Regions from separate parts of the Paenibacillus sp. J22P90 genome, predicted to be linked through region 1. Evidence: riboswitches for the same ligand, from Rfam matches in the RefSeq annotation. Region 1 holds a riboswitch; each other region holds the start of a gene.

Region 1 (7,221 bases):
TGGGACGCTTCGTGTGGCCATTGCCCGTGAACTCGGGCAGGATTACGTTGTAACCGCACTTGCCAAAGGATTGACGCGGCGCGAGGTACTCTTTTCGCATGTGCTGCGGAACGTGATGGAGGATGTGCTCGCAATATTGCCTCGAGCTACGACATTAGCTCTAGCCAGCATGGCGGTCGCGGAGGCCATTTGCGGTATTGGCGGCTTGGGAGGCTTCATCATTTTGCCGATTTATCAGGGGATTACGTCCATGTCTGCGATCTGCGTGGTGCTAGGTTTGGTCGCAATGGCCTTTCATATCCTGTATGCGCTGCTTCGGAAGCGGTTTGTGGTCCGTGCAGAGGAGGTGGCTAGACCGTGAGAAAACGTCCTTCTACCGCATTTTATATATCGATTGCCATATTGGCACTATTCTTGATTGTGATGGTGTTCGGGTCTTGGTTGAAGCCTCACGGCATTTCGCCAGAGGACAAAATCAACATGATCCAATACCAAGAAGACGGCAAAACCAGATACGCCATCCCGCCTTATGCGCCGAATAGCACATTCGTGCTCGGAACGGATCATCGAGGCTTCGACATGCTCAGCTTATTATTGAATGGGTTAAAATACACGCTAGGCACAGCACTGGGACTGACCTTGCTTCGCTTTGCCGTGGCATTGCCTTGGGGCTTATGGAGCGGGATGTCGGGCAGGGGTCGCGGCCTGCTTCGCTCCTTGCAGTGGGCGGTTGCGGCGGTGCCGGCATTTATTTTCCTCTACCCGCCATTAGCGGGGATGTACTATGGGCTTAGGCTCGATCTTGGGGCCAAAGCAGACCCGCACAACAAGCTGTTATTCAGCATCACCTTCATTATCCTAATTACAGTGATTGGTCTGTTCCCGTTGGCGCATCAGATTGCCGATCGGACACGCTATTATAGTGGCAAAATGTTTATCGAAGCGTCCCGCCTTATGGGCGGTTCGTTCTGGCATCGGACGCTTCGGCATATTTTCCCGTCTATGCGAAATGAAATGATGTTCATTTTCTTAAGCGAGTTTATGCAGGTGCTTTTCCTGCTCGGGCAGCTTGCCGTGTTCAATATCGTGCTCGGAGGTACGGAAACCATCGGCGACGAGGAAGCTGGCTTCCAAATCACCATCAGCACCTCCGGTGAATGGCTCTCGCTGATCGCTTACGGTGCACGATACATTCGTCTGCATCCGTGGATTATCCTCAGCGCGGGTACAAGCTTTGCTGTGCTGTTCCTGTCCTTGCAGTTTTTCTTAAATCAGCTCAAACGTCGCTATGGCGAGGAACGTCAGCTGATGTAATTGAGTCGAGCCTCCATCCGAAGGGTGGGGCTCGGCTTTTTTGTTGTTTTCGGATAGTTACAATATAATAAAGTGTTAACGTGGTACATATTATGTGTTATAGTAATCAAAAAAGGAGGCAACTAAACATGGACGACAAACAAGACAAAACGAAGCGACTTTCGGTTTATTTGCCGGAGAAAGTGAAGTCGGATCTAGAACAGATGGCGGAGGACACAGGTCTGTCGATGACCCAGCTGATCGTCATGGCGACGCAGGGGTTGTTAGCGAATTACGCCGCGCAGGGTGGAGCGATATTTGCGGATCTGTTATCGGCGAGGCATCGCATCCTTCACGAAGTGAAGGAGAAGCAGGCGCTGTTGGACCAAGAGAAGCTCAGCATGCAGGCCTACTACGGCGCGCGAGCCGAGGAGTATGAACGGATTTATCACCGCGAGGATGCGGAGTTTCAACAGGAGCTGGCTCTCCTTTCCGACATCATCAAGAAGCAAGTGGAGGGACGCCGCGTACTGGAAATCGCCTGCGGAACTGGCTATTGGTCGCAAATTGCGGCTGAAACCGCAAAGCAGCTTGTCGGGGTAGACATACGTCCGGAGGTACTGCAGATTGCAGAGTCGAAGCCATGGCCGAAGGGGAATGCTGCCTTTCTGGAGGGTGACGCGTATGCACTCTCCGAGATACGAGGGGAGTTTGACTTTGGGCTGGCGAACTTCTGGTTTTCGCATATTCCGCGCAATCGGATCGACAGCTTTTTACAAGGCTTGAATGAACGATTGGGCAGTGGTGCGCAGGTGTTTATCGCAGATAACGTGTATGTGCCTGGAAGAGGCGGGGAGTTAATTACGCATGCGGATAGCGAAGACACTTACAAAAGACGTGAACTAGCAGACGGCTCTAAGCACGAAATTCTTAAGAACTATTTTAGCTATGAAGAGTTGAATGACATTTTCCGCCCGCTGTCACAGCATTTGCGTATCTTCGTGGGAGGCAGCTTCTGGTACGTGAGCTATACGATCAAATAACTAACCCATCCCAACTACTCCGTAGGAGGAATCAACCATGAGTGTCACGTTCCATACCACCGTTATGAAGGCCCAGAATAAAAATGCTACCGGTATTTCCATCCCCGAAGAGGCTATGACCACGTTAGCAGGAGGCAAAAAGCCAAGCGTATCCGTGACCCTGAACGGTTACACGTATCGAACGACGATCGCGGTCATGGGCGGCGAGTACCTCATCCCGCTCAGCGAAGCCCATCGACAAGCCTCCGGCTTGAAGGCCGGCGACCCTGTCGAGGTGACGTTGGCGTTGGATCTCGCGCCCCGCACCGTGGAGGTCCCGGCTGATCTTCAATCTGCATTGTCGGAAGTGGAGGGCGCGGTGCAGCGCTTTGAAGCGCTCGCGTTCTCCAAGCGCAAAGAATGCGTCCGACAGGTCGAGGACGCCAAAACCCAGGAGACGCGCCTCCGCCGGATCGCCAATGTTGTCACCCAGATGAGCGAGGCCTAGGAGTTCGGCCTGTTCGTTCTAATGCCCGGATGTGAATTTCAGTCCGAGCACTCCAACCAAGATTAGAATCATAAACAGGATTCGGAGCAAGCTGACGGGCTCATCGAGGAAAAGAGTCCCGATGATAATCGCGCCGACGGCGCCGATGCCGGTCCATGCCGCATAGGCGGTTCCGATGGGTAAGGTTTTCGTTGCGACAGCTAAGAAATAAAAGCTAACAATCATGCCGATAATCGTGACAATAGAGGGGACAAGCCGCGTGAATCCGTTGGAAAATTTCAATGCGATGGCCCAGACCACCTCGAAAACGCCTGCAATAGCGAGAAATAACCATGCCATAATGAACACTCCTTCTGTAGGAAACATTGTTGATAGTGTGCCACAAAAAAACAGAGAAAAGCCCGGGAATATCGCAAATGTTGCGATAGACTCCCGGGCTTTTCTCCCTCCGTGACCACAGCGTATTCGCTGTGTGTTTTCCCTTGGACCAGCCGGCGTTTGCGCACCGCGGAACCCTAGAAAACGACATGCCGTCATTATAGGACGGCTCACATGCTATGTCAAGTTACACTTTTTGGCTAAATGCTTTTGACCTCGCGTACTCTACTCCTCCAACGCGATCCCGTTCAATGCCACATGCGCACGGAACATATCCATGCCGTCCGGCTGCTCCTGCTCGGGTACCCACGTAGCCGTATCCCAAATCTTCGACAGCTTGAGAGCGCGACTGCAATGCACGAAGCATTCCTGCACCTCGACGCCGACAGCGGCGATCGGTGATTTTCCGTTCAGCTGCATTGTCGACAGCAGTTCCTCGTCCTTCGTCAGCCATGCGCGACCATTGACGCGTAGTACCATCTCAACCCCTGGGATGATAAATAGGAGGCCGACTTGCGGGTTGGTCAGTAGATTTTGCATGGAGTCGAGTCGACGATTGCCAAGTCGTTCTGGGAAGATGAGGCGGCGCTCATCTAAGACTCGTACGAATCCCGCAGCATCCCCGCGGGGCGACACGTCACTCAAGCCGTCCGCATTCGACGTAGAGAAGAAAAATAAAGGCGATTTGGCGATGAACGCACGTGCGTGCTCGTCGATTTGATTGATAACCTTATGTTGAACGGCAGGATGCGGCTCCCCAATATCCGCTCTAATCTCATCGATGGATTGAATAATGCCCGGAAAAGGGGGTTGCGTCATATTCGTCTTATTGGTTGTGCTGTCCATGCTTACCTTTCCTTCCTCGAGGCCGAAGGGCCTATCGTTGTATCGCTAGTATACGCTGTTATCCTCATTCAAATGAATGAAGCCCTGCAAGCCGCTCTTACGAGCAAAGCTAGCAGGGCCTCATTCTTGTCCGAGAACTTACTTGGATTCAGCAGTTAGTTGATTGTAGATATCATCCCAGAGAACACGTCTAGCTGAGACATATCGCTTCGCATAATAGGATTCGCTCAACTTATTCTTAACAACACCTTGATTTGTAGCGGAGTGAACGAATTCACCATCTCCAAGGTACATGCCTACGTGAGAGATACCGCTGCCATCCGTGTTGAAAAATACAAGATCGCCCTTACGAAGATCACTTTTGTCAACCCAGTAGCCTTCTTTGTTTTGTGATTTCGAGCTGTGTGGAAGGTCAATGCCGAACTCGTCAAACAAGTAGGACGTGAAACCAGAGCAATCGAAACCTTTGGTTGTCGTTCCTGCCCATCTGTAAGGCGTACCTAGAAGGTCATCTACCGCTTTATCCATATCGGATGCTGCTGCGAAAACGCTTCCTACACTAACACTCAAAAACAAAACAAGACTAAATACAAGACCAACAACTTTCTTCAACTGCTTGTCTCCTTCCGGTGCCTACGAGGTTAGCTGGAGGGTTCGGTTGAAGGTTCCCTATGATCCCTGTCTTGCAAGATCAATTCACCCGGAGTGGTTCCCCCGTTTCCCCATAAACTGAGGAATTCGGCATGAAATATTTGGTTTTTTGATGCTAGTCCTTGTTATTCGTCATAAAGAAAGGAAATCCTCTTTTAAAACGAAAAAATAGACAAGAAAACAGCGGAATAGTTCGGAAAATAGACAAAAAAAAGCCCCTTTCTCATGGAAAGGGGATGAATGCCTGGTTATTCACTGTTTTACTGGCTATTAATTGGTTATTTTGGCAGAAAGAAGTTGATATTGGGACGAAATGCCCCAAATCTGGAAGAAAATATGGAAGAGCGGGTACAACTGATAAATGATTAGCGCTACTAGTCCTGCCCATAAGTAGGTGGCCGTGACCGTGACCCCTGCCAGTAGTCCTGTAAAAAGTAGAAGGATGACGGCAAGTCCAACAATAGGCAGCGAATATCGAAAGAAGGAGATGACCGTCGACGTGATACCTAGCTTAGCTGCGATCGCAAATTGCACATACATAAACAAAAGTTGTAGAAAAAAGCCGTAGAGGAGTAAGCCGAGTATCCAAGGCATAAGCTTGAGAGCAAGCTGCTCGTAGGAACCGCTATGCCCCAGGATATAAGAAGCTTTCGGGATCACCCAGATGAGCGGAAGTGAAGTAAGTGCGATTCGGATGAGATACACAAGCAGGAAGGGGAGAAAGAGCTGCTTCATCCCCCGAAAGAAGCGATAGCCAGCGTTCTGATAAGCATGCGTGAGTGAATAGTAGACCCCGCCATTTAAAAGAGGGGTCAGCAGCATCCGCACACCAAGTAGAATAGCGAGCCACCATAAATATGAATGGCTGAGATCTGTTTTCATGAGTTGAAACTGGCCTTCAGCGAGAAAGATCTGCAAAGCCTGTTTAGGCTGCTCACCGCCAGGAAATCGATGCATAAGGGGGACGAGTATGCCCTGCACAAGTTTATACAGGAGCATACCCCAACCCATCTGATACAGGAACAAAATGATCGTGGCAAAAGGCTGCGCCATAGCTGCCCTGAAGCCGGATTTGATATAGGTGGCCAACGAGGGTCCCTCCTTAAAGTTTTCGTTAGAAAACTGGCTTCGTAAGCATACGCTGAGTTTGTCGTAAGACGTAAGCCATGTTTTTACCAGGCGACAGAGCCGAATATGGCTTGCAGGAGCTGAATAATGCCGAGATTCCAACGAATTTGCCACTTTGTATCTACCTGTGTTTGATAATAGTTGTTGATGTGCTTATTCTCGAGGATCAGCGTATACTTCGGATCAATACGCACCCAGTCGACGGGGGAAGCATGCGTGAGCTTAAACTCGATGCTGCCTTCCTTGCCATCCCATGTTTTATCCAACGTAGTGCCATCTGTAAAATGGAACAAAATCGGCACTTCCGGCGAATTGCCGCCATGCTTCACGATGCGGACTGTGCTCTCATACGTCTCGGATCCCTTAGAGCCCTGAGGCCGAACGTTGACGCTTTCGACAGCATAATCCATCATCATATCGCCATATACATATTGATTAAAGAAATCATCCCAATCGGTTTTGCTGACATCCTCCACAACTTGTTGGAAATCCTTCGTAGAGGGATGTTTGAACTGCCACTTCTGGAAATACGTTTTCATAATCCGATCCATCGTCTTGGTGCCAACTTGCTGCTCGATCGCTTTCAGCACGAGCTTGCCGCGCGTGTACACATTTTCTGCATACTGGTCATGTCCTGCGTAGGCCCAAGCCTCTTTCTGCAGTCCGTCAGGGGAGGTGATGTAGCTGGATTCGACAGGCAAGTTAGGGGCATCGCCATATTCAGCTTCCATCACTTTATCTTCCGCATAGGAGGTGAAGCCTTCGTCCAGCCAAGCTTCCTCGAATTCATTGCTGGCAACGAGCCCGTAGAAGAATTGGTGGCCGATCTCATGAACGACGACACGTTCCAGTTCTAAATCGGGATCTTTATCACTTGCTCCCCAAGCGGTGACCAAGGTTGGGTATTCCATGCCGCCTGCGCCGTTTCCGCCAGCTGGCGGTACGACGATGGAAAGCGTAGAGTACGGATACGTTCCGTACCACTGGCTATAGCGCGATAGCGCTTTTTTGGCAGCGTACATGTAGCGATCCTTTAATTCTTGATGATTGGGGTCGAGATACAGCTTAATTTTTACCCCAGGAATTTGTGGCGTAGAGAAGGGCTCTTCCACATAGACGAAATGAGGCGACGCCGACCAAGCAAAATCATGGACATCCTCGGCATAGAATTGATATGTCTTCATTCCCTTGTCCGTCACAGCAGGCTTCACAGGAAAGCCAGTGGCAGCCACCATGTAGTTCGCGGGTACTTGGATTTTCACATCATACATGCCGAAATCGGCATAGAACTCGGAATTTCCATGGTATTGATGAAGATTCCAACCAGGCTCCGTCCGTCCTCTTGTTCCTTTGCGTTCATAAGCAGCTACCTTTGGGAACCACTGCCCTGCCATG
Region 2 (7,221 bases), on a different contig from region 1:
ATGCCGGCTGCCGGTACAGATCACCATGATAACGCGCGCGTAACCATTTCCGATTTGATTGATGAACGGAAGATTCGGTTCATGAAGTCGACGGTTCGAGAGATTAGGCCTAGCGAGAAAAAGATTATACTGGAAGAGGCTACGCTCGACTATGACTATCTTGTGGTTGGATTAGGAAGTGAGACGGAGACCTTCGGTATTCCGGGTATGAACGAATATGCGATGTCCATCAAAAGCATTAATAGTGTCCGCTTTATTCGGCAGCACATTGAATATATGTTTGCCAAGTCGAAGGTGGCTCCGAAGCGCAAGGATTATTTGACCTTCGTCGTTGGCGGAGCGGGCTTCACCGGCACGGAATTCGTCGGAGAACTAGCTGACCGCGTTCCCGTTCTGTGTAAAACCTATGATGTCGACCCTGCGGATGTCCGTATTTATAATGTGGAAGCTTCTCCGTCGGCGCTGCCTCCCGGGCTTCCGGAGGATTTGATCGCATATGGGATGGAAGTGATGCGCCGCAAAGGGGTGCAGTATAAGCTATCCACGGCCATTAAGGCTTGTACAGCAGAAGGAGTCATTCTAAGCAACGGCGAGTTCATTCGCGCAGGTACGGTAGTCTGGTCCGGAGGGATACGCGGCAATTCCTTGCTGCAGGAAGCAGGGTTCGATGTTCAGCGAGGCCGGGTTAAAGTGGATAGCTGCCTGCGCTCCTATCAGTTCCCGGAGATTTTCATTACCGGTGATTGCTCGATTGTGATAAGTCCAGAAGGTACGCCGTATCCGGCGAATGCGCAGATTGCTGTCCAACAAGGCTATAATGCAGCTAGGAATTTGATTCAGACAGTTCGAGGCAGAGAGTTGAAGCCGTTTGTGTATGATTTTAAAGGCACGGTAGCAACCTTGGGTCGAGGTGAAGCCGTTGGTTTACTCAAAGTAAAGAAAGTGAAAGGCCGTTTGGCCCTATTTATCAAAAAAATGATCGATGCCCGTTATCTATTTCTCATCGGCGGCCTACCACTCATTTGGAAGAAAATGATTTGGAAGCAAAGGTCCACGACCCGCAATTATCATGTGCCTAATTAATGTCTAACGAACTAAAAAAGCTGAAATGAGATGGCAGTGGCAGAAAACACTGTTCTCATTTCAGCTTTTTTATTTATTCGGCCGCAGCCTTAGGCATAGCCGTTCTTCCTACCGTCTCCGAAGTTGAGTGCCCCTTTTGCTGTTTCTTTGCATAATTGCTATACAAGATGGAGCTGCCAATGGTTAAGAACGCAATGACCGCCATCCCCCAGATGAGGTTATCAAAAGCACGTTCAAGCGGCAGTGATTTCTGCCAAACCAGCGCACTGCCCGAGAGCGCCACGGCGAAGGCACCGCTGAAAAACTGCAGCAATTGGAATAAGCCCATGCCCGAGCCGACGCGATCTTTAGTCAATTGCCGGGACAGCTCATTGGATACAGCGCTGGATAGTGTCGTAAAGCTGATACTCACGAAGATGTACAGCGCTGCGATCCAGTAATAAGAATAGCTTGCAGTTAAGGCAAGCAGTACGGTTGAAAGGAGCATCAACCATGGCACGTAGCGCAGCAAAGCGGTATTGCCATATCGGTCAATGATGCGCCCCACACGGTTGGACGCAAGCATGGCAATCAGCGCACCTGGGAAGAGCAAGAGTCCGGAAGTGAGCGGCGCTAAGCCGAATACCCGAGCAAGCATCTGCGGCGCCAAGAACAGGAAGCCGAAGCTGATCATGTAAGAGGTAACGCCAATTGCGCTAAGCGCCATATAAGGTCTGTCGCTGAACAGTGCGGGCAGCACGAACGGTTGCGAAGCTTTGCGAATGCGCAGCGCGAACAGGGCAATCGCAATTGCCCCTGCTAAGAGGGCAACGATACTCTTGGATGTCAGGAAGAGCAGCAAACCCGTGGTCCCGATTCCGAGCAGGACAGCGCCGATGAAATCGAACGAGCCGCTTTCTGCTTTTTCTTTTGGCAGCAGGATGAGGAAAATAGGGGTAAGCAAAAGGGTCACACCTGTAATGACGAACAGGAAGTGCCAGCCCAAATACTGCACGATGGAGCCGCCGGCGACCGGACCGAGTCCTAGGCCTAATGAAGCCGCGGATAGGATGAGCGACATGGCTCTGCCTCTACGTGATAATGGAATGTAGCGAGTGACGAGAACGATACCGAGCGAAGGGATCGCACCCGCGCCGGACGCCTGAATTAGTCTCGTCAGCAGCAACAGTCCGAAGCTGTCCGTGAAAAGTCCTAGGACCGATGCGCCGCCGAGCGAAAGCAGGGCAATGACATAGAGCCTCCGCATAGGGACAAAGTCGGACAAACGGCTATAGGTGATTGAAGATATCGCAAAAATGATCGAATAGCCCGTGACAATCCACGATGCCGTTGAGGGGCTGAGCTCGAACTGGACGGCAATTTTGGGTAGAGCGAGATTGAACATCATCGTGTTCATGATCACAAGTACTATAGTAAAACAGAGCAGCCAAGAGACCGGGGTTTCCCGCAAGCGGCTATTTACCTCGGTTTGATCATGCGTTGTTTCTATATTAGAAGTGGTTGCGTTGTTTGACATAGTACACCTTCCGATCTATAACTATAATATAATTTGTTACAGTTTAGCATAGTGAATTCGGTGTGTCAATGAATTGGTAGTGGATAAATAATTTGCAATTGAATATTTATTCTTTAATATGTATTATTATTCATGAAATGATGGAGGGGAATCATATGGATCATATAATAAGAAGAGCTGAAATGAAGGATGTAGAGGCATTAACAGAGCTTATGGTTGCCTATATTGTAGGTTTTTATAAGAAGCCGCGGCCTGAGTCGGCAGATCTTCATCGACTGATCAGCACCTTGCTCCAGGAGCAAGGGGGTATCCAGTTTGTAGCCGTCAAAGATGGCGATCTTATTGGCTTTGCAACGCTATATTTTGCCTGGAGTTCGATGAAAGCTAGTCCTATCACGATCATGAATGACCTCTTCTTTCTCGAACCATTTCGGGAAACTGCTGCAGAAGAAGACTTATTCCGGAAGTGCCAAACGTATTCCAAAGAAAACGGCTTTGCCTACATGTCATGGATCACAGCACCGGACAATTATCGTGCACAACAGTTTTTTGATAAAATGGGCGGCACTCGCATAGATTGGGTGAATTACACGATTGTATAAAAGTGTATAAGGGATGCCGACATCCATTAGCTGGCGTGATTTCAATTGTCGGTATGTCCTCCTTCATTTTTGCGAAATACCCAGAGTACCTACGAAAATGGAAGATAATCAACGAATCATATAATTGTAAGCGAATTATTGGAGCAATCGCGAGGTGGAAGAGAGCTTTTTACGTTTATTCCCACCTTTACTATGTGAGTAGAAGAGAGTAGTATTCAACACGTACATGAACAGTTGAATATTTCGCTTAATTTTCTGTTTAAGAAAAGCGGGGGAACCACGAGTAACATGGGGTGAATAACGGTACGGATTTGTAAGTACCTTTTAGGGCAGATTTCTCGCGGCCCGAACCCGACAGCTAACCTCGTAAGCGATCGTGAGAAAGGAGAACATGTGTTTAAAACACAAGGTCATTCCTTGTGTTTTTTTGCGTCCATTTTTCAAATGAGAACGTTGAGATTAGCAATTTATTGGAGGAACGACCACGAATGACAAGTGATTCATTAAAAAAAATTGTGTTTGGTAAGCCGCTAAAGTCGAGCGAGATTGAGTCGGAGAAAATGCCCGTCTGGAAAGCTCTCCCCATCCTTTCATCGGATGCCTTATCCTCTGTATCGTATGGGACAGAGCAAATTCTGTTAGAACTCGCGACGGTAGGGATTGCTGCATTTGCATTCTCCTTGCCGATTGCGATTTCCATCATCGCCTTGATTTTATTGCTCGTGCTGAGCTATAGACAAGTGATTGAAGCCTACCCCATGGGTGGCGGCGCTTATATGGTTACCAAAGAGAATTTAGGCATGGTATGGGGACGTCTTACTGGTGTCTCACTGCTAATCGATTATACCTTGACCGTGGCCGTTTCGATCTCAGCCGGTGTGCAGGCGATTACTTCGGCTTTTCCTTCGGCGGTGCCGTATATCGTACCACTTACAATCTTTCTAGTTTGGATTATGGTTTGGATTAATTTACGAGGTACATCTGAATCAGGAACCGTATTTGCGATTCCAACGTACTTTTTTATTTTTTGTATCCTGTTGTTAGTAGGGAAAGGTATCTTCGATATGATGACCGGCTCCCTCAATACGCATGCCATTGAATTCGTACCAAGTGCTGCGACGAACTCATTAACGTTATTCGTACTTCTCAAAGCATTCTCTTCCGGTTGTTCAGCCGTGACGGGAATCGAAGCAATTTCTGATGCTGTCCCGCATTTCCGAACGCCTTCTGTCAAAAATGCTAAACGTACGCTCATCTCCTTAGGCGGCCTATTGGCCATCGTGTTCGGGGGCGTAACCCTTATTGCCTTAGGATACGGGATTGCCCCGGATCATAACGGGCATACTTCCGTGCTATCGATGGTGACGGAGCAAGCTTTTGGCCGTGGCGTGATGTATTATGCGACGCAAATCGCTACGATGCTTATTCTCGTGCTCGCTGCCAATACGAGCTTTAACGGCTTTCCGATTTTGGCATCGATCATGGCTCAGGACAAAAACTTTCCGCGTATGTTCTCCTTCCGTGGAGATCGTCTTTCGTATCATTACGGCATCGTCACGCTTGGTGTGCTGGCGAGTCTGCTTCTGATCGGCTTTAAAGGGAAGACCGATGCACTTATTCCGTTGTATGCGATCGGCGTATTTTTATCTTTTACACTAGCTCAAGCAGGTTTGGTTCGTAAATGGTTAAAGGAGCGCGTAGCCGGTTGGGTCTGGAAATTGATCATCAATGGACTAGGCGGCATCGTTTCTTTTGCAGTTCTTATCATTTTCTCTGTGACAAAATTTAGCGAGGGTGCTTGGATCGTCATTATCGTGACACCGATTCTTCTCTGGTTAATTACGAAAATCAGTCACCATTACGATGATGTAGCCAACCAGCTGCGCATTGATATCACACAAGACCGCGTTTGTACGAAAGAACCCGTCATTATCGTACCCGTGGCCGGGATTCATAAAGCTGTTGAGCAAACCCTGAACTATGCCAAATCGCTCTCGCCTAACGTCATCGCGTTCTATGTTTCTTTCTCCGATGAGGACGAAGAATCGATGCAGGAGAAGTGGCAGATTTGGGACCCGGGTGTTCGACTGGTTGTGTTCAAATCGCGGTATAGAACGATCCTGAAGCCGCTGGCCGAATTCATTGACCGCATCGACACACACGTGTCGGAGAAGCAGTCGATCATGGTTATTCTTCCACAATTCATGCCGAAAAAATGGTGGCACCGTCTGCTCCACAATCAGTCTGCGGCGCGTATCCGTTCGAAGCTGCAAGCCGACAAGGATATCGTTGTTGCAACAGTGCCGTATCATTTACATCAATAGACGTGTACAATAATAGGGAGAACATGCAGACGAGGTGACCTTATTATGGTGAAAAAGAAAGCAAAAATGACGCCAGCTGCGGCTAGCGTGCAAGATAAACCCGCAACACTCAAGGACTTGCTGCGTCCTGAGATTTTGGAAGGCCTCAAAGCCCAGGCTGACGCGATGAAAGCGGAAGAGCAAGCGAAGAAGGACGCAGAGAGAGCTCGTGTAGAAGCGGCTCGTAAGGCAGAAGAGAAACGTCTTGAAAATGATTTTGCTTATCAGCTAGAGAAAAGCAAATTAGACTGGCGGAAACACAAATGAGGGGGCGCACGATGTGCCTCCTTTTCTTTGTTGTTGCATTGGTAGCGCTTCCAGGGTGTGCGAGTCCTACGACTTCGCTAACGGCCTCGTCGGAGCCTGGAATTGTGACGGCGACAGAAACTGCGACGGAAAAACCAGCAGTAATGGAAACGCCAACGCCAATAGCAACAGAAACACCGAAACCAGCAGAAACACCGACTAACGTATCGCCTGCGCCTAGTGCTGACACGACAGCTCCCGCGTCCGTTCTGGCCTTTGCATCGCTGGACAAGGCGCTGATCGACCGTTATGCAGCCAGCATCCCAACGAAGTGGGGCGAGAATCTCTCAGGCGTGCGCACGCACTTCGTTACCAAGGAACGAGTCATGGCTCTGACCTTCGATGCTTGCGGGGGCAAAGATGGCAGTGGTTACGATGAGAAGCTCATCGATTACTTGATCAAGGAAAACATCCCAGCGACGCTATTTATCAATGCAAGATGGATTGCTGCTAATCCGGGTACCTTTGCCTTTTTGGCATCAAATCCCTTATTTGAAATCGAAAATCACGGAACTGAGCATCGCCCCTTGTCTGTGACAGGCAAGCCCGCATACGGTATTGCAGGAACGAAGAATGTCGCGGATGTCATTCGTGAAGTGAAGGACAATGCTGATCAGATTGAAAAGCTGACGGGGAAACGTCCTTTATTTTTCCGCTCAGGTACAGCCTTCTATGATGAAGTTGCAGCGTCTGTGGTTCATGACCTAGGCTTCGATATTGCAGGCTACAATGTGCTCGGCGATGCAGGCGCAACCTACAACACGGAGCAGGTGTATAAGGCGCTGATAAAGGCCCAAAATGGAGCCATCGTTCTCGCTCATATGAACCATCCAGAGAAGGATACCGCCGAAGGCGTCATCAAAGCGATACCGGAGCTGCGTAAGGCAGGATTCAGTTTTGTACAGCTTGCTTCTATAGAACTAGTATCCCGTAATAAATAGTTTACAAGAAAGCGCTTTCGTGGTACTATCTTCCTAATTTATATATTCTCATCTACGGGGTTGTTGCAGCATGAATAGACTAAAATTGGAAAATCCAACGAATTTGGCGTTTACTGTTCTATTAGCTTCTTGCGTTATCTATGGTCTCTTGGCTCTATGGCCAATGATATCACCAAAGTCCCTGGATCAGACAATAACACCAGAGCAAGTAGTGGTTGAAGAACATCCTGTTCCTTCTATTGAGGAAGCGGTTCTACAGGAAGTAAAACAAGAAGAACAAGTCGTACAACAAGTACAACAACAACTGGAACTAGAAACGCAACAACCCTATCAGCGTCAAGTCAATGCGCTCAATTTTAATCAAGTCGATTATAGTAAACAAAAGGTTCATTATAAAGATAAAGTCATTG
Region 3 (7,221 bases), on a different contig from region 1:
GAGCCATGTAGCTCCCTCCGCAGGAGCTCCTGGTCCCCAGGCGAACGTTCGGGTGGAGTAAGCTACTCTTAGCAAAGACAAGAAAGGGAGGTTCCCCTAGGTCAACTGACCTGGGGGAACCTCCCTTTCTATCACCACTAGGCAAGCGATCTGCCTGTGACGTCCCTTATTGGGCGATTCTTGTTTTTAACGCCCTTTTGGGACGCTATTGGCTACATTGCGAGTATCCCGCTATACTTTAAAGCCCTTTTCGGACCTTAACACTCGTGTTTTCGCCCATTCAATTGGCGATACTCACTTTCGACGCCAAATTATATGGGCACTATCCCATTGACTCAGGATATGAATCAACTCAACTCTTGCTGGCCTGAGCGAAGGGGATAGTGGCTATAGCTACGTCTTGCCGCTACGCCGCCCTCTGCCTCACTTCGCTGCCTCCTCGGCAGCCTTCGCGAACTGCGTGCTGTACAGCCGCGCGTACAGCCCTTCCAGTGCAAGCAGCTCGCTATGCGTGCCCCGCTCCACGACGCTGCCCGCCTCGATCACCAGAATGTGATCGGCGGCCAGCACCGTGGAGAGCCGGTGCGCGATCACGAGCGTCGTGCGCCCTTGCATCAGCTCCTCGAGCGCCGCCTGCACATAGGACTCGGATTCCGAGTCCAAGTGCGACGTCGCCTCATCGAGGATGAGGATGCGCGGGCGCTTCAGGATCGCGCGAGCAATCGCGATCCGCTGGCGCTCGCCACCGGAGAGCCGGTGGCCGCGCTCTCCAACCATCGTGTCGTACCCTTCGGGGAGCGACACGATAAAATCGTGGATGTAGGCCTGCCGACACGCGGCCTCCATCTCCTCACGCGTAGCGTCCTCCCGCGCAAAGCGCAGGTTGTCGCCAATCGTCGCGTGGAACAGAAAAGACTCCTGCGTCACATACGCGATCTGCGCGCGCAGCGACGCTAACCCCACGTCGCGGACGTTGACGCCGTCGACCTCAACGACGCCGGCCGTCGGGTCGTACAGCCGCGCGATCATCCCGATCAGCGTCGACTTCCCGGCGCCGCTAGGTCCTACGAGCGCGACCATTTCACCAGGCTGCGCCTCGAAGGTGACGTCGCGCAGCGCATACTGCACTGGCTTTTCGCCTTTATCCTCTAGGCTCATCTTCCGTCTTACTTCGCCTCGATCCTCCAGGCTCCCCTTCCGCCCCGAATCCCCCGTCTTATAAGCAAAAGACACCATCTTATAACTCACACGCCCCGCCACTGGTCCTAGCTGGCGCGCTCCCTCAGCATCCATGACATCAGGCACCATGTCCTGATACTCAAAAATCCGCTGAAACACCCCCAGCGCCGTCGCTACCTCGACTTGTAGGTTCAATAGTGTCCCTACAGGCATATACAAACGCCCCAAATACGCCGTGAACGCGACGATAGAGCCTAAGGTCATGTCTCCTTGGATAACGGAGTAACCGCCATAAATATAAATAATAGCCGTTCCTAACGGTCCAAGCGTGCTCGTAGCCATACCAAACCAACGGCCAACCAGATTGAGCCGCAGCTCGAGATCCATCACCTTTTGATTCATTGTGGTAAATTCCTGCTCTTGCTGCTTCTCTCTGCCAAAAATCCGCGTCAACAACGCACCTGAAATACCAAAGTTCTCATTCAGCTGCGAAGTGATATCTGAGCGCACCTTTTGCGTTTCTAGCCGCAATGCCTTCCGCACCTTGGATACCTTTTTCACAGGCAGCACGAAGAGTGGAAGGATAAGCACCGAAATGATCGCCAGCTTCCAATCGAGCGCAAATAAAATGCCTATTGTCGTGAACACAATCACGATCTGCGTGATCGAGGATACAACGATGGAGGTCACGACACTCTGTACAGATTGCACATCACCTGTAATCCGCTGAACAATTTCCCCTGACCGCGCATCCGTGAAAAATGCCATCGATTGCCGCTGCAAATTATGAAACAACGACTGCCCCAAATCCCGAATAACCCCTTGGGTTACTTTGGTATTCAAGTGGTTTTGCCATACGCCGAGCACGCCGCTCAACACAGGCAGCAGAATTAACAGCAGCGCCATGACAGCCAATAGCTCTACTCGCCCCTGAGGAATTGCCGTATCAATAATTTCCTTCATCACTAAGGGAGGGACTAACCCGATCACTGCCGCAAGCAGCGCCAAGCCGATAATCACCAAGAGCTGTCCCCAATACCTTTTAAACAAATACAAAATCCTTCGTATCGATACATCCTTCAACTTCGCCTTCGGCCGATTCCGATCGGAAAGCCGCCCCATTCCCCCTGGTCCACCTGGTCCCATCACTCACTTACCACTCCGATCTTACTTATCTTTGCTGCCCTCCACTACAATGGAAGAGCATAGGTAATCGCACTTGTCACTTCGTCCGCCATCCTGAGCACATGATATAACGAGGTTGTTTGCAGTACATTGTACTGTCTAGGCCCATCCACATTCACGATCGCTGCAATGGTGTAGTCGCCAATCGGTGGCAGCACCTTTCCGACTGATTTCCCCGGAGCCAAAGGCTGATTGGACAGCTGGTACAAGCCCACACTCAACTTTTGCCCTAAACAAGCATCTATCGCAATCACCACGACATTCGGCGGAATCTCTTGCAGACGCAAGGCCAAATTACTTGCATCACACGGTGCCGCCAACGTGCCAATTACATGCGGGTATCCGAGCTCTACAAGCTTACTCCCAACAAGCGGACCCAGCGAGTCCCCTGTCGAACGATCTGTCCCTATACATACAAAAGCCAACCTCACCGGATCCAGCTCATTGCTCGTAGCTATCTTTTGCAGAAACTGGCCTAACTGCTCACCCGTCACCTTTTTCAAAAACTTCTCCTGCAGCTCCATCGGTTCTCTCTCCACTTTTGCCTCCCTTTCAGGCATGTACACATCTCTCTTCACCTGTTGAATAATAATTCTATTCTTTCATACGGAGGCAGCCTGTGTCCACTTAAGCACATTCTTCGGGTACACCAAATAAGCGTTACTCAACTGAGCAAAGCCTATTCATGCTGCTTGATTGTCCTGATAACTCACCAATTAATGAACACGGTTCATCCGTACGACACGATAATAGAGTTGACCGCTTACCTCTTGCTCCACTTCCAAATAACCTTCCGTATGGACATAATCACCCAACATATAGGTAGAAGCGTCTGCAGAATCTGCATGTGTTAAAAAGAGAAGCGCCACTTTATCGTCCCCAACAACAAATCCAACCTGTTCCTTCACTTTAAACTTCTCTATAATTTTGCCATGATGGGATCTCACGATATGGTGAAACCGCCAAGCCCCATCCTCATTTACGATAAAATAAAGCACACGATTTCGGTGCGAATTGCTAAACTCCCTTGTCACGCCGATCATGCACACCTTTTCACCAACGCGTAAATACTCATCGATGATGTACGATTTCAATCGCAAGCGATGTGTATTTTTGCTATGAATGTAAGCTTCCATCTCGTCTATCGAGCGCTGATCCTTGGGATCTTGCTTGGTCGCATAGAATACTTCTTTAATGAACGTATCCGTTTGGAATTGCCGTGCCCCTTTGAAATGGTTATAGGTTTGAAAAAATTGCCCAATCACTTCCCGGATTTCTTCCGGTATGGCGGGACCCGTTTCTACGCTATACGTGCGATCTGTTCGACTCGACAATTTAATTTTATGAAACCAGTTTTTCCAGACACTGACTTGCATGTCGCACGCGTCACCTACTTTCTTCCAACCACTTTCCCATTATAGGCTATAATTCTCAAAAATTCGATAAAAATCGCACATATTCGCGCAAAAAAAAAGCATCTGCCCGCTACGCTTTCTTTTAAGAAAGCCATAACGAACATATGCTCTTACACAACTTACTGTTACTTAAGTTAGTCCTTCGTTTACAGCACGCGTTTGGCGCCTACATATCTGGAGCTCCAATAGGAGCTTGCGAGACTATCGACCACTACACCTCTGGACGTCGTTGCGGAAATGAATTGCTTATTTCCCACATAGATGCCCACATGATTGACGATGCCTGAAGCAAAGAATACAAGATCTCCTTCTTTTAAATCCGTCACTCTTGCCCCTGCTTGATCATACATCTGCACAGAGGTGCGCGGCAGCTCGATGCCTTTGGCCTCGTACACATAACGAACGAATCCAGAGCAATCGAAGCCCTTAGGTGTTGTTCCACCCCAACGGTAAGGCACGCCTTTAAAAGTCGAAGCAGCTTGAATAATTTGAGCCGAAACATTTGGCTGAACAGCCTTTGCTACTGCAGCTACTGGTGGCGGTGCAATCCAAGCTGGCTTGTGGGACTTCCCGTCCTCTTCGACGATGGCGATTTTATTCGCATCATTCCACGCGATCGCAGATCCAAACGTCTCTGTGATAAAACGCAAAGGAACATAGGTGCTTCCCTCCAGCAACGTCGGACTGCTTTCTAATTCAACTGGTTTACTGTTGACGATCGCTTGATCATCATCTGTCGTTAGTTGAATCGCCTGCTCGTCGTTCTTCAGCGTTACGACAACTTCATCACCTTGCTTCGCCCAGTCCACTTCATAACCTAGCTTCTCCGACAGCACGCGCAATGGCACCTGAAGCTTACCCTCCGTGTCGATAAACGGCTGTACTTCAGGGAATTGCACCAATTCGTCATTCACTTGAACCTTCACCGAAGAGGTGTCTGTCGCAGCTTGAGCTGCTGGAGCGTTGAACATAGCGATGGCTGCGCCTGCAAGAACGCATGAGCAAATAACACTTTTTGTAAAAAGTTTCAAAACATTGTCCTCCTTGAAGCCTCCGAGGTTAGTTGACGGGTTCGGGAAGAGGTTTTCCCTAGTGCGCTCCATTAGTCTACGACTAACTAAGCATCCATTCACCCCAAATAAAGAAGTCCCCCGTACCAGAGCTTTTGCTGCTCCGAGATTCGGCATTTTTTGTCTATGTTAGACTAGCATAGTTCGTTTTGGCTTGACAACCTTTGCGCGGTGGTAAGTGTTTCCACACCCCCCACAGGCTGCCTATAAACCTCTGTATATAGCACACTCTTGTAGGGACTAAACGTATCCTCTGTCAATGGGCTCGGATAACTCATGATGTGGAGCGGTAAGTCCTTTTGCCCTTCTCGAAGGGGAGGCTGAGCATAAGGAAATCGGTTCAAATGGAAGCCGCAGCGCTCATAAAATGCAATTCTCCGTTCGGCATCTGACGTACTCGGTGGCTCTACTTCAAGCACAATAGGTGTAGTAGCGCTGCTCATAAAAATCGTAAGCATTTGTTTTCCTATCCCACCGCCTCTACTGACAGCACTTACCGCGATATGCTCTACAAAACGAAACCGCTTAAAATCCCAGCTTGCGAGAAAACCAAGCAACTGGCCATCTGCATCTCTCTTCACATCAATGTTATAGCTTGGATGCGATAGCAGGGCTCGCTGCCCTTCATATGTCCTTATCTCGGTAACGGGAAATGCGGATACCATCAAATCGAATACCTCTTCAAACACTGCCTCATTCTCCATCTGTCTGCCCCTCCTGTCCAATCTATGGTTTCCAACTATCCCTTCCTAACATGCAACATCTTACCACTTAGAAAAAAACGCATGTGCAGCCGTGTGAAAACCTGCTGGCATCGCATGACCCATGAAGGGGTGAACCTCAATCGATTTATTCACAGATGAGATCCGATTATAAGCGGCAAAAATCGTCTCCGGCAAGCAAGTCATATCCTTCAAACCTACCGTCACGTGTACGGGTTGCCCAATACGATCGCCTAGATTCACGATATCAAAATAAGACATCGTCTTCAGTACGTCTGCCAAACGATCCGGGAATCTTGTCACAAACTCTGCCGCCTCGCTAAGCGAACTCGCGGATTGCAGGATGCCCAGATCCATATGACATAGATTGGGCACATGGGCAATTGCTGCTCGAATACGCTTCTCGAGCGCTGTAACGAGCAGCGTCAGCCCACCGCCCTGACTCCCACCGAATACGAATACGCGCTCGGTGTCTACTTCAGGCTGCTCCAGCGCGCAGCACACAGCACGCAAGGAATCGATAGCTACTGCGCGGTAATAGCTTTTTTCTGCATCCATGATGCCCTGTGTAATCCATCCCTTCGTCATACCGTGCTCCAGCGGCAGTGTATTTCCGCTATCTCCACCTTGCCCCCGAACATCAACCGCAAGCACCGCATACCCCATAAGCAACCAGGCGGCATGATCCTCTGGTTTTCCCTTGGATCCAGAGTAGCCAGGGAACGTGACGACACATGGAGCCTTCTTGTGGCTAACTTCCGCGTTAGGCAGAATTAGCCAAGCATGGATCGGCGTCCCCTCTGCGCCTTCTAACACAATTCTATGGACAACTGCTTGTGTAAAAGGAGCATCAACCCGCTCACGCGTATAACTTACCTTTTGAGTCGCCTCGGCATATGTCCTTGTCCAAAAAGCAGCCAGATCAGCAGGCGCCGTTAGCTCCGACCGAAACTGGTGCAACCCATGAATACGATTTTCAATAGCGTTCATTTGGCAGTTCTCCTTCTCCTGTTTTTTCCATTTTAGCCCACGTCTCTCGTTGCGTCTATTGGAATTCCTTAAGAAAAGACATGCATCCTCTAACTTTCTGCGTACCGGAATTCATATAAATGCAAAAATGGAGAAAGTTGCGGAACGTGGTTCCGCTAATCAGGCTTAACCGTGGACATTTGAGCCTTTTGGGGCAAATTAGCGCCCTCTCGTTCCGCAACTTTCCAAACTCACTCTGGATTCACTAAATAGAGGAACCTCGTTCCATTTCTCGGAAGTAGAAAGTAGCGTAGGTTGGATGTTAATGGAGGAATGGGTGGTAATGAGGGGAGTGGTGGATCATTAAGGACAGCCATGGAGGTTAAAATGCCAATAAAAAAAGACCACCCGAAGGTGGTCCTTTTTATTTAAGCGGGCGATGGGAATACTCCAAATGCTTATTTTTACAGCTTCCTACGGAAGCAACTAGTGGTATATTTGGACGCTCGTCCTACTTAGGCCTATTCACAGATGTGTGCACGGAAGGTCGAACCCTCTAGGGTTCTCTTCCCAGTCTTGCTTAAATAAAAAAAGACCACCCGAAGGTGGTCCTTTTTATTTAAGCGGGCGATGGGAATACTCCAAATGCTTATTTTTACAGCTTCCTACGGAAGCAACTAG
Region 4 (7,221 bases), on a different contig from region 1:
ACTAGCGCTAAACGAAGCTCATCATCACTTGCTGTTGCTGGATCTGGAACCGACTGTGTCGGTGAAATCAGGCTAAACTCCAAATCGCCCGCTTTCCATGTATCTGTGCTAACTTTAAAATCTCTATGAATCTCTTCTTGGGCAAAAGGGAACACCGTTTTCTTTTTCTTCGGCTTCGGATCCGGATTCTCGATATCATAGCGCTGTGCTTCATCTTCAACCGAATATTCAAAGAAAGGCAGCGCATCATACTTGCCGCCTTCCGGGGATTCAAGACCAATATATATATTTTGCTTCGGCGGACGCGCTTGTTCTAAATCGAAGCCTCCGCTTTTGCCAGGAAATCCAAGGGTAAAGCTTGCGAATGCGCCTACTGGCGAATGATGTGCGTTAAAAAATTGATTCTTCATCTCAGAAAGCTCCTCTCGATCATTTGCCCTTATTATACGACGATTGAAACACTGAACCCATGGGCAATACGCTCTTTCATTTGGACAAAAGAAACATTTGATTTCTACCCTATTAAAGTGAGATAGTAATTGTAAGAGAATGCCTATGAACCTTTCAAAGGAGCTATATAGATGAAAATCTTACAACAAGAACCTTTACCCAGCGGACTCGAAAATGCCGTTCATGGCGGCATGCTGCCTGATGTGCAGGCGTCGTTTCGGATTTTTGCCGCACATCTCCGCAAGGTCAACGCGCAATGGTCCTTTCCTGAGCATCAACATCCTATGTTTGAGCTAAATCTTGTCATCGAGGGCTCGCAGCGAATGCGTGTCGGGGATAAACATTTTGTACAGAAGCAGGGTGACTTGGTCTGGATTCTTCCGAATGAGGTGCATGCCAGCTTAGGCGCAGTCGATGGAAGTATGATGACTTATGTATGTGTACATTTGGAGGTCACCGATCCTTGGCTCAGACAGCAATTAAGTCAAATTAGGCAAACACTGCATCCTTCTGGAAGCAAAATGGAGAGCCTTATCCGCCCGATCCTGCTGGATCTCGCTCAAATTGCTAGTGCAAACGCCTCCAGCGGACTGAGCTTGAAGCTGCAGACGATGCATGCTTCCTTTCGGATTTTCACCGCGTTGAGCGAACTATTAGTAGATGACGTACAGTCATCTCCCCAGCCTAACGAAGATTCTGGCTTAGCCGCAAAGCTGGCCACACTGATTGAGCATGAAGCTGCAACGACGGCCAAGGGGCAGGAGCCATTCCGCATTACCGTTATCGCGAAGCAGCTCGGATATAGTCCTACGCATTGCAATCGCGTTTTTCACAAAGCCTATGATGTCTCGCCGCGTCAATACTTAAGCACGGTCAAGCTTCGTCAAGCCAAGCTGATGCTGATGGACCCCACACTTTCTATCGAGTACATTGCAGAACAGCTGGGTTATAAGGATTTGTCGCAATTTAGCAAACAATTCAAACGATGGACGAATTTATCCCCCACCGCCTACCGACATTTATCATGGTAAAATAAGTTGGTTTTTGCTGAAGATATCATAAGTTTTTCTCCCGCTTCCTGACCTATACTCAGAGATATTCTAGGTTTTTAAGGATAAGGAGTCATAAACATATGAAATTATATGGATACAAATCCCTATGGGAATGGAACGGAAACTGGCAGGGGAAGTTAGAGCAGATTGTAGCAGCAGGTTACTGCGGGGTTGAGTACACGCCTCCCTCCGATGCTACTGCCGATAAGCAGTTTCGAAAAGAATTAGACGACATGAACTTGTCGTTTATTGCCCAAGTCGTGACACGCGGATGGGATCATTCACGATCTTTCCGTGAGCAAGTGCTTCGCGCAGCTGAGCTGCGACCTGTTTTGATCAATTCGCACAGCGCGGCCGATCGCATGTCAGCTGACGAGCAGCTGCGCTTCTTCGAAGAGGCGCTCCGCGTCGAGCAAGAGATTGGCATCCCGATTGCGCATGAAACGCATCGGGGGCGGGCTTTTTTTACGCCGTGGCAAACGGCGGCTATGTTAAAGCAGCTGCCGGCGCTCAGCATCGGCGCTGATTTTAGCCATTGGTGCGCAGCCTGCGAGAGCATGCCGAGTCCGGAGGACGAGGACGTGCAGCTGAGCTTAGCGCGCGCGATCCATATCCACGGGCGCGTGGGGTATCCTGAAGGGCCGCAAGTAGCGGACCCGCGGGCACCTGAATTTGCCGGACATGTCGAGACGTTCATCGACTTGTGGTTGAGGATCTGTCAGCAACGCTTCGATGCCGGAGCCGAGACGATGACGTTCACGCCGGAATTCGGACCGCCGCCGTATATGCAGGTGCTTCCTTTTACGCGGCAGCCGGTGACCGACTTGTGGGACGTGAATTTGTGGATGTTTCAGACGTTTAAAGCGAGGTATGAAGCGAAGTTTCAGTGAGTGAGGGAAGCCTGTCGGACGTGGTGAAGCGTCTGCGGGCTTCTTTTGTTGGTACGGATTACCTCGAAATAGCGCCCTCTAGGTTTGTTCCTTTTCAACTAGCATCTTCAATTGCGCATTCCTATGCTGTAAGAATCTCATCATGTAGTTCTTCAACACGATTCGCTCCACTACCCACCCGATCCACCCCATTGGCGCCTCGAAACATAGCGTATCCTTCATTAACGTGCGATTTCCTAAATCAATAAACTCGTGTTCATGCCTCATACTTTTGAAAGTACCCTGCAGCATTTCATCCACAAAACGATAAGGTCGAACGTATTCCGATATGAGAGATTTGTGTTTTTGCCTAATCCCAAAATGCCGCGCCTCAAACGTAACCGTATCCCCTCCATTTATCAAGCCTGTAGTTATGCCAGCTATCGCTCTCTCCTTCGTGTGCGGCCAAACTGTCTGCGTATGAATATCAATATTCCGCGCCATGTCAAAACAAACGTCAATCGCTGCGTCAAGTTCGATTTCTGTGTAAATCTTAATCACGATGTGCACCTCATGCTTCTTTTGATTACAAGCCTGTTGAAATAACTCTTATTGGGTTCGGGTCAGTGACTATGCTGAACAATTTATATAAATAATAGGCGTGTAAAATAAACAATAACCAGAAAATCATACGTTTCTTACGATAAACCCATATATTGAATATACAAAATGCTATAGTGATTAAGGTTCCAATTATGTAGTAGATAAAAACAAATGCATTGGTTGGCTTTATTCCAAATTGATTAATAACCTTACCAACATACAAAGCAGTATCCGCTGTTAGAAACATCCACTAGAGTAAACAGAAAGATATAAAAGAAACAGGTTACAATCCCAAATAGCCATTTTTTAATTATGGTCATTATGACACTACTCCTATGTCAGATATTAAGTAACTATGATGTGTTGGTTAAGTCATTGAACCTCCTGCTTTCTCGATTCATCCAGAGTCCAATTCGACATATCCCTCAAGTTTCCTCTGCGCAAAAAAACAGCCCCCAAGGAGGCTGCCTCATAATTAATTACTTATAAATTCCTGTACCCACTCACCATTGTAGTAAGCAACACCAATTTGCGTGAAATTAGGGCTTAAAATATTTTGACGATGCCCCGTACTGTTCATCCATGCGGTCATGACCGCTTGAGGGGATTGTTGACCTTTGGCGATGTTTTCACCTGCATAGGAATATTGAATCCCGTAGGCGCGCATCATATCAAAAGGTGAGCCGTACGTTGGCGACGTATGATCAAAATAGCCGTTGTTGTACATGTCTTTGGCTTTATCCAGAGCCATCGCGGTAAGCGCGTTGTTACTCGTTAAAGGCTTCAAGCCAGCTTTCGTTCGTTCCTGATTAACGAGAGTCACGACTTGACTCGCAAATGTGGTCTGCGTTGGGGCTGGTGTAACCGCTGGTTTGGACGCAGCAGGTGTCGTCGTGCTTCCAGGGATATTGAGCTTCATCCCGGACCAAATCACGTTAGGATTGGCAACCTGCGGATTCGCTTTGATCAGCGTAGTTAGGCTGACGCCATACTTTTGAGAAATTTTCCACATGGTATCGTTCCCGGCTACCGTATGTGTTCCCGTTGCAGCAAACGCCGCATTTGCTCCCATAAGGACGCTCAAACCTAGTGCACCTGTTACCACAAGCTTTTTGTAACGTTTCAAAATAAACCTCTCCTTTTTGCGGCCTGCGAGGTTAGCTGTCGGATTCGGATCAAAGAGTAATCACCCGGCCGCATAATTCGCGGCTTCACCCCAAAGATTGGGTCCCCCGTGCTTCAAAAAAGCTTCGGCCTTCTTAGTTTTTTGATCCAAAATGGATCTAACCGATTGTAACATGGCATATTCGTGAAAACATGACGCAAAATTTTCCATTTTTATCTTCTGTAATCTCAAATACCCATTAATCAGCCACCATAAAATGAAAAGTACTCCCAACCTCAGCATCCTTACAACCATCCAGCTTATAGGAAATACCTCTTTCTACTTTCTCAGAAATCATACGTGTGCATTCCGTTTTCAGCCGTTGATTACTGCCATGTTGGTCCGCTGAATTATCATAGGAATAGGATATCTTCTCTTTTTTATATACAAAATCATAAAAAATCGGATCCCCTTCAATCGTCATTTGCATGATCCTTAACGTACTCTCAACATGTCCCTCCACGTTGGTCAAAAATTGATTGAAACGATCCAGATTCGTAATTTTGCCATGAATATTAATGACATCCCCTTTTGCCGTTCCTTTGTCAATATCGTACTTCGAACCCGAGCAAGCACTAAGTAACATACAACTCAATACGATCAATATCCGAGTATTCCTGAATTTCATCTCTGCTCCCCCTCGTATCACGCCATCTACTTGTTTGACGCAAACGAAACTGGAAATGTATTGAAACAAAGAAAATAAGCTTGAATTCTCAAGCTTTCCACATACGACCACCCCAATTGCTTTTAAGCATCCTTACGTGAAATGGAAACATGGTATACTTATTATCACGTTCTTCCGCAGTACATTACGAGGAGTTGTTTTTTGATGAAAAATGAAATGCGCATTGCGCTAGGTACGCACAATCAGGCCAAACGAGCTGCTGTTGTCTTGGCTGCTGGTATTGAACCGATCTGTCACGTTGTCCCTTCCGGAGTGTCTGATCAGCCTTTGACAGAAGATGAAACCGTCCTTGGTGCGATTAATCGGGCGAAACAAGTGCTGATCGCCGTGCCAGACGCAGAGATTGGACTTGGTCTAGAAGGTGGGCTTACCTATGATGAGGTTCATACGCAACAATGGTATTTGTTCTCGGTATGTGCGGCATGGGACGGTGAGCGGCTTTTCGTGGGCAAAGGGCTATATTTCCCTATCCCCAATGACATTGGTGAGCGATTGAAGCAAGGCGGCACTGAGCTGCGTCATATCATTGATGAATTGAGCAGCACCATTGGGAGTAATCACAAAGAGGGCGCATACGGTTTATTTAGCGAGGGGCGAATTACGCGAAGTGATGTTTTTCGAGATGCCGTCATTGCCGCGCTGACACCTTTTCGGTCGTCTTTTTATAAGGAAGATTGAGTGCATGAAAAAAAGGGCTTCACTCAAGTAGATCGTTCTACTGGGGTTGCCCTTCTAATTATCACATTTTCTCCTTATATACTGGAGCAATTCGATCTATCCGATTCGTCCAAATGCCGCCAGAATACGATGCCGGAAGCCGTTCCACATCCGCTGGCGTATCAAACCCCGTTGAGAACTCAGTCCCGTTCCCGCCTACCACAATAACTCTGGTATCCACACTATCCATTCGGTTTAGAAACTTATTCGGCCATCCCCACAGCAGCGGCGCCAGCTTTTCTGGAATGTGTATCTGAATGTGTTCACAGGCAGATGGCGTAATTCCTGTCCAGCCATACGCAAGGTATGGAAGTAGACAGCTTTTCATCGTATCCACTGAAATGACCCGCATGTCAGGCAATTTTTCCTTCACAATGGCAACTGGTAAGTTCCCGCCATAGATCGTTAATAAGTTCCTGCGTTCTGGCGATAGTTTCGCCAACGTTTCAACCAGCAAGTCCCCCTCATGGGGATCATCGGTTTTGATATGGATGAGAAGCATTTTGGTTGGAAATTGCGTGAGCACTTCCGTTAACGAAGGCATCAGACCGACCCCTTTACCGCGAAAAGGGAACGATTTTCCATTGTCGGCCGTATAGCCGTAACCAATATCCACCTTTTTCAACTCAGCCATCGTGTAATCCTTCGACTGACCTTTCACATTCGTCCGACAATCCAGCGTCCAATCATGAAAAACTGCGAATTGATTATCTTTCGTTACATGAATATCAAATTCAACTTCATCTGCTCCTGCATCAAATGCGGCCTGCATGGATGGAATCGTATTTTCCAAGTAGGGATGCTCTGGTTCAAAGATCCTTTCAGCTGTGCAGGTATCGTTCTTCAGATCCTCCATATGGAACGTTTGTGCCAGCCCGCGATGTGCCATTAGAAAAGGGTCACCACTCCGCTCTTTGGCAAGTAACGACGTGTTATTGACGTACATAAATACTAGGAGAATGAGTATAGCCCATACAATTTTACTTCTAAATATTTTTCTAAAGCGATTCATAAATCCTCCGTTTATGGTTTTTCTTATGCTCTAAATATCCAAGCTGTGGATCGAAAGCAAAGCACTTGTACGTTTGGCAATAAGCAATTCGACCGATTGTTCTACATGGAATTGTTCATATTCTGTAGCTTTTACACGCACTTTCATTAGCTTCCCATTTGGTTTCCGTATATGTAACCGATATTCCTCTAAATATTCTACTTTAGCAACGATTGTTTCCGGATCATTTTGGATGAGATCTATGCAAATTATGAGGGCAAGCACGAGAAATATGCCAAGACATACACTGAGAAGCACCGTAAATCCGATAGGACGATCGGCGCCAATTGTCAGTAGTAATTGCATGGCGGCTAGAAAGATTAAGCTGCAGATAACAATGAGTTGCGCGTTCAGCGATCTTTCGTATAGCTTCACAAGATTACCTCCTTTTTCGACTAACGGTATAAGATCATCATATATTGTATTCGTGAACGTGTTCACATTCCCTTTCTATGAATAGATTTGAACCTCTGTTTAAATAAAAAAGGAGCATCCCAAGGGATGACTCCTTCTTTATTACACCCAAAATTCTTAGAACGCTTGAGCTGCTTTCACGGTCTCACGCAAACCTTCAGCAACGATGTCAGCCGAACGATCTTTGAATTGATTATGTCCTTCAATAACAA

What was found. A riboswitch is a leader RNA that binds a small molecule or an ion and turns the genes downstream of it on or off. The one in region 1 is predicted to bind cyclic di-AMP.
Region 2: it holds a riboswitch for cyclic di-AMP, as region 1 does, so the genes downstream of both, AC58UX_RS12860 (APC family permease) here and AC58UX_RS20310 (C40 family peptidase) in region 1, are expected to answer to the same signal.
Region 3: it holds a riboswitch for cyclic di-AMP, as region 1 does, so the genes downstream of both, AC58UX_RS28245 (C40 family peptidase) here and AC58UX_RS20310 (C40 family peptidase) in region 1, are expected to answer to the same signal.
Region 4: it holds a riboswitch for cyclic di-AMP, as region 1 does, so the genes downstream of both, safA (SafA/ExsA family spore coat assembly protein) here and AC58UX_RS20310 (C40 family peptidase) in region 1, are expected to answer to the same signal.

What each region holds. Positions count from the first base shown of each region.
Region 1 is NZ_JCAUAY010000006.1:24,418-31,638, reverse strand. Features, by position in the region: gene AC58UX_RS20340 (ABC transporter permease subunit) at 1-361, shown strand, start outside; gene AC58UX_RS20335 (ABC transporter permease subunit) at 358-1,314, shown strand; gene AC58UX_RS20330 (methyltransferase domain-containing protein) at 1,443-2,336, shown strand; gene AC58UX_RS20325 (YdeI/OmpD-associated family protein) at 2,374-2,823, shown strand; gene sugE (quaternary ammonium compound efflux SMR transporter SugE) at 2,842-3,162, opposite strand; guanidine-I (ykkC/yxkD leader) riboswitch at 3,251-3,353, opposite strand; gene AC58UX_RS20315 (MSMEG_1061 family FMN-dependent PPOX-type flavoprotein) at 3,427-4,047, opposite strand; gene AC58UX_RS20310 (C40 family peptidase) at 4,186-4,659, opposite strand; cyclic di-AMP (ydaO/yuaA leader) riboswitch at 4,663-4,801, opposite strand; gene AC58UX_RS20305 (hypothetical protein) at 4,969-5,787, opposite strand; gene AC58UX_RS20300 (M1 family metallopeptidase) at 5,871-7,221, opposite strand, start outside.
Region 2 is NZ_JCAUAY010000003.1:580,839-588,059, reverse strand. Features, by position in the region: gene AC58UX_RS12875 (NAD(P)/FAD-dependent oxidoreductase) at 1-1,083, shown strand, start outside; gene AC58UX_RS12870 (MFS transporter) at 1,157-2,599, opposite strand; gene AC58UX_RS12865 (GNAT family N-acetyltransferase) at 2,755-3,201, shown strand; cyclic di-AMP (ydaO/yuaA leader) riboswitch at 3,436-3,589, shown strand; gene AC58UX_RS12860 (APC family permease) at 3,690-5,525, shown strand; gene AC58UX_RS12855 (YqkE family protein) at 5,571-5,831, shown strand; gene AC58UX_RS12850 (polysaccharide deacetylase family protein) at 5,843-6,811, shown strand; gene AC58UX_RS12845 (polysaccharide deacetylase family protein) at 6,897-7,221, shown strand, end outside.
Region 3 is NZ_JCAUAY010000012.1:14-7,234, reverse strand. Features, by position in the region: gene AC58UX_RS28265 (CcdC protein domain-containing protein) at 1-61, shown strand, start outside; gene AC58UX_RS28260 (ABC transporter ATP-binding protein) at 424-2,325, opposite strand; gene yyaC (spore protease YyaC) at 2,370-2,924, opposite strand; gene AC58UX_RS28250 (hypothetical protein) at 3,081-3,740, opposite strand; gene AC58UX_RS28245 (C40 family peptidase) at 3,926-4,810, opposite strand; cyclic di-AMP (ydaO/yuaA leader) riboswitch at 4,813-4,975, opposite strand; gene AC58UX_RS28240 (GNAT family N-acetyltransferase) at 4,984-5,553, opposite strand; gene AC58UX_RS28235 (acetylxylan esterase) at 5,614-6,561, opposite strand.
Region 4 is NZ_JCAUAY010000004.1:369,592-376,812, forward strand. Features, by position in the region: gene AC58UX_RS15965 (glycoside hydrolase family 52 protein) at 1-410, opposite strand, end outside; gene AC58UX_RS15970 (helix-turn-helix transcriptional regulator) at 582-1,481, shown strand; gene AC58UX_RS15975 (sugar phosphate isomerase/epimerase family protein) at 1,583-2,392, shown strand; gene AC58UX_RS15980 (SRPBCC family protein) at 2,471-2,932, opposite strand; gene safA (SafA/ExsA family spore coat assembly protein) at 3,450-4,100, opposite strand; cyclic di-AMP (ydaO/yuaA leader) riboswitch at 4,106-4,240, opposite strand; gene AC58UX_RS15990 (DUF4362 domain-containing protein) at 4,339-4,767, opposite strand; gene AC58UX_RS15995 (DUF84 family protein) at 4,972-5,505, shown strand; gene AC58UX_RS16000 (glycerophosphodiester phosphodiesterase family protein) at 5,567-6,556, opposite strand; gene AC58UX_RS16005 (hypothetical protein) at 6,587-6,970, opposite strand; gene AC58UX_RS16010 (FMN-dependent NADH-azoreductase) at 7,127-7,221, opposite strand, start outside.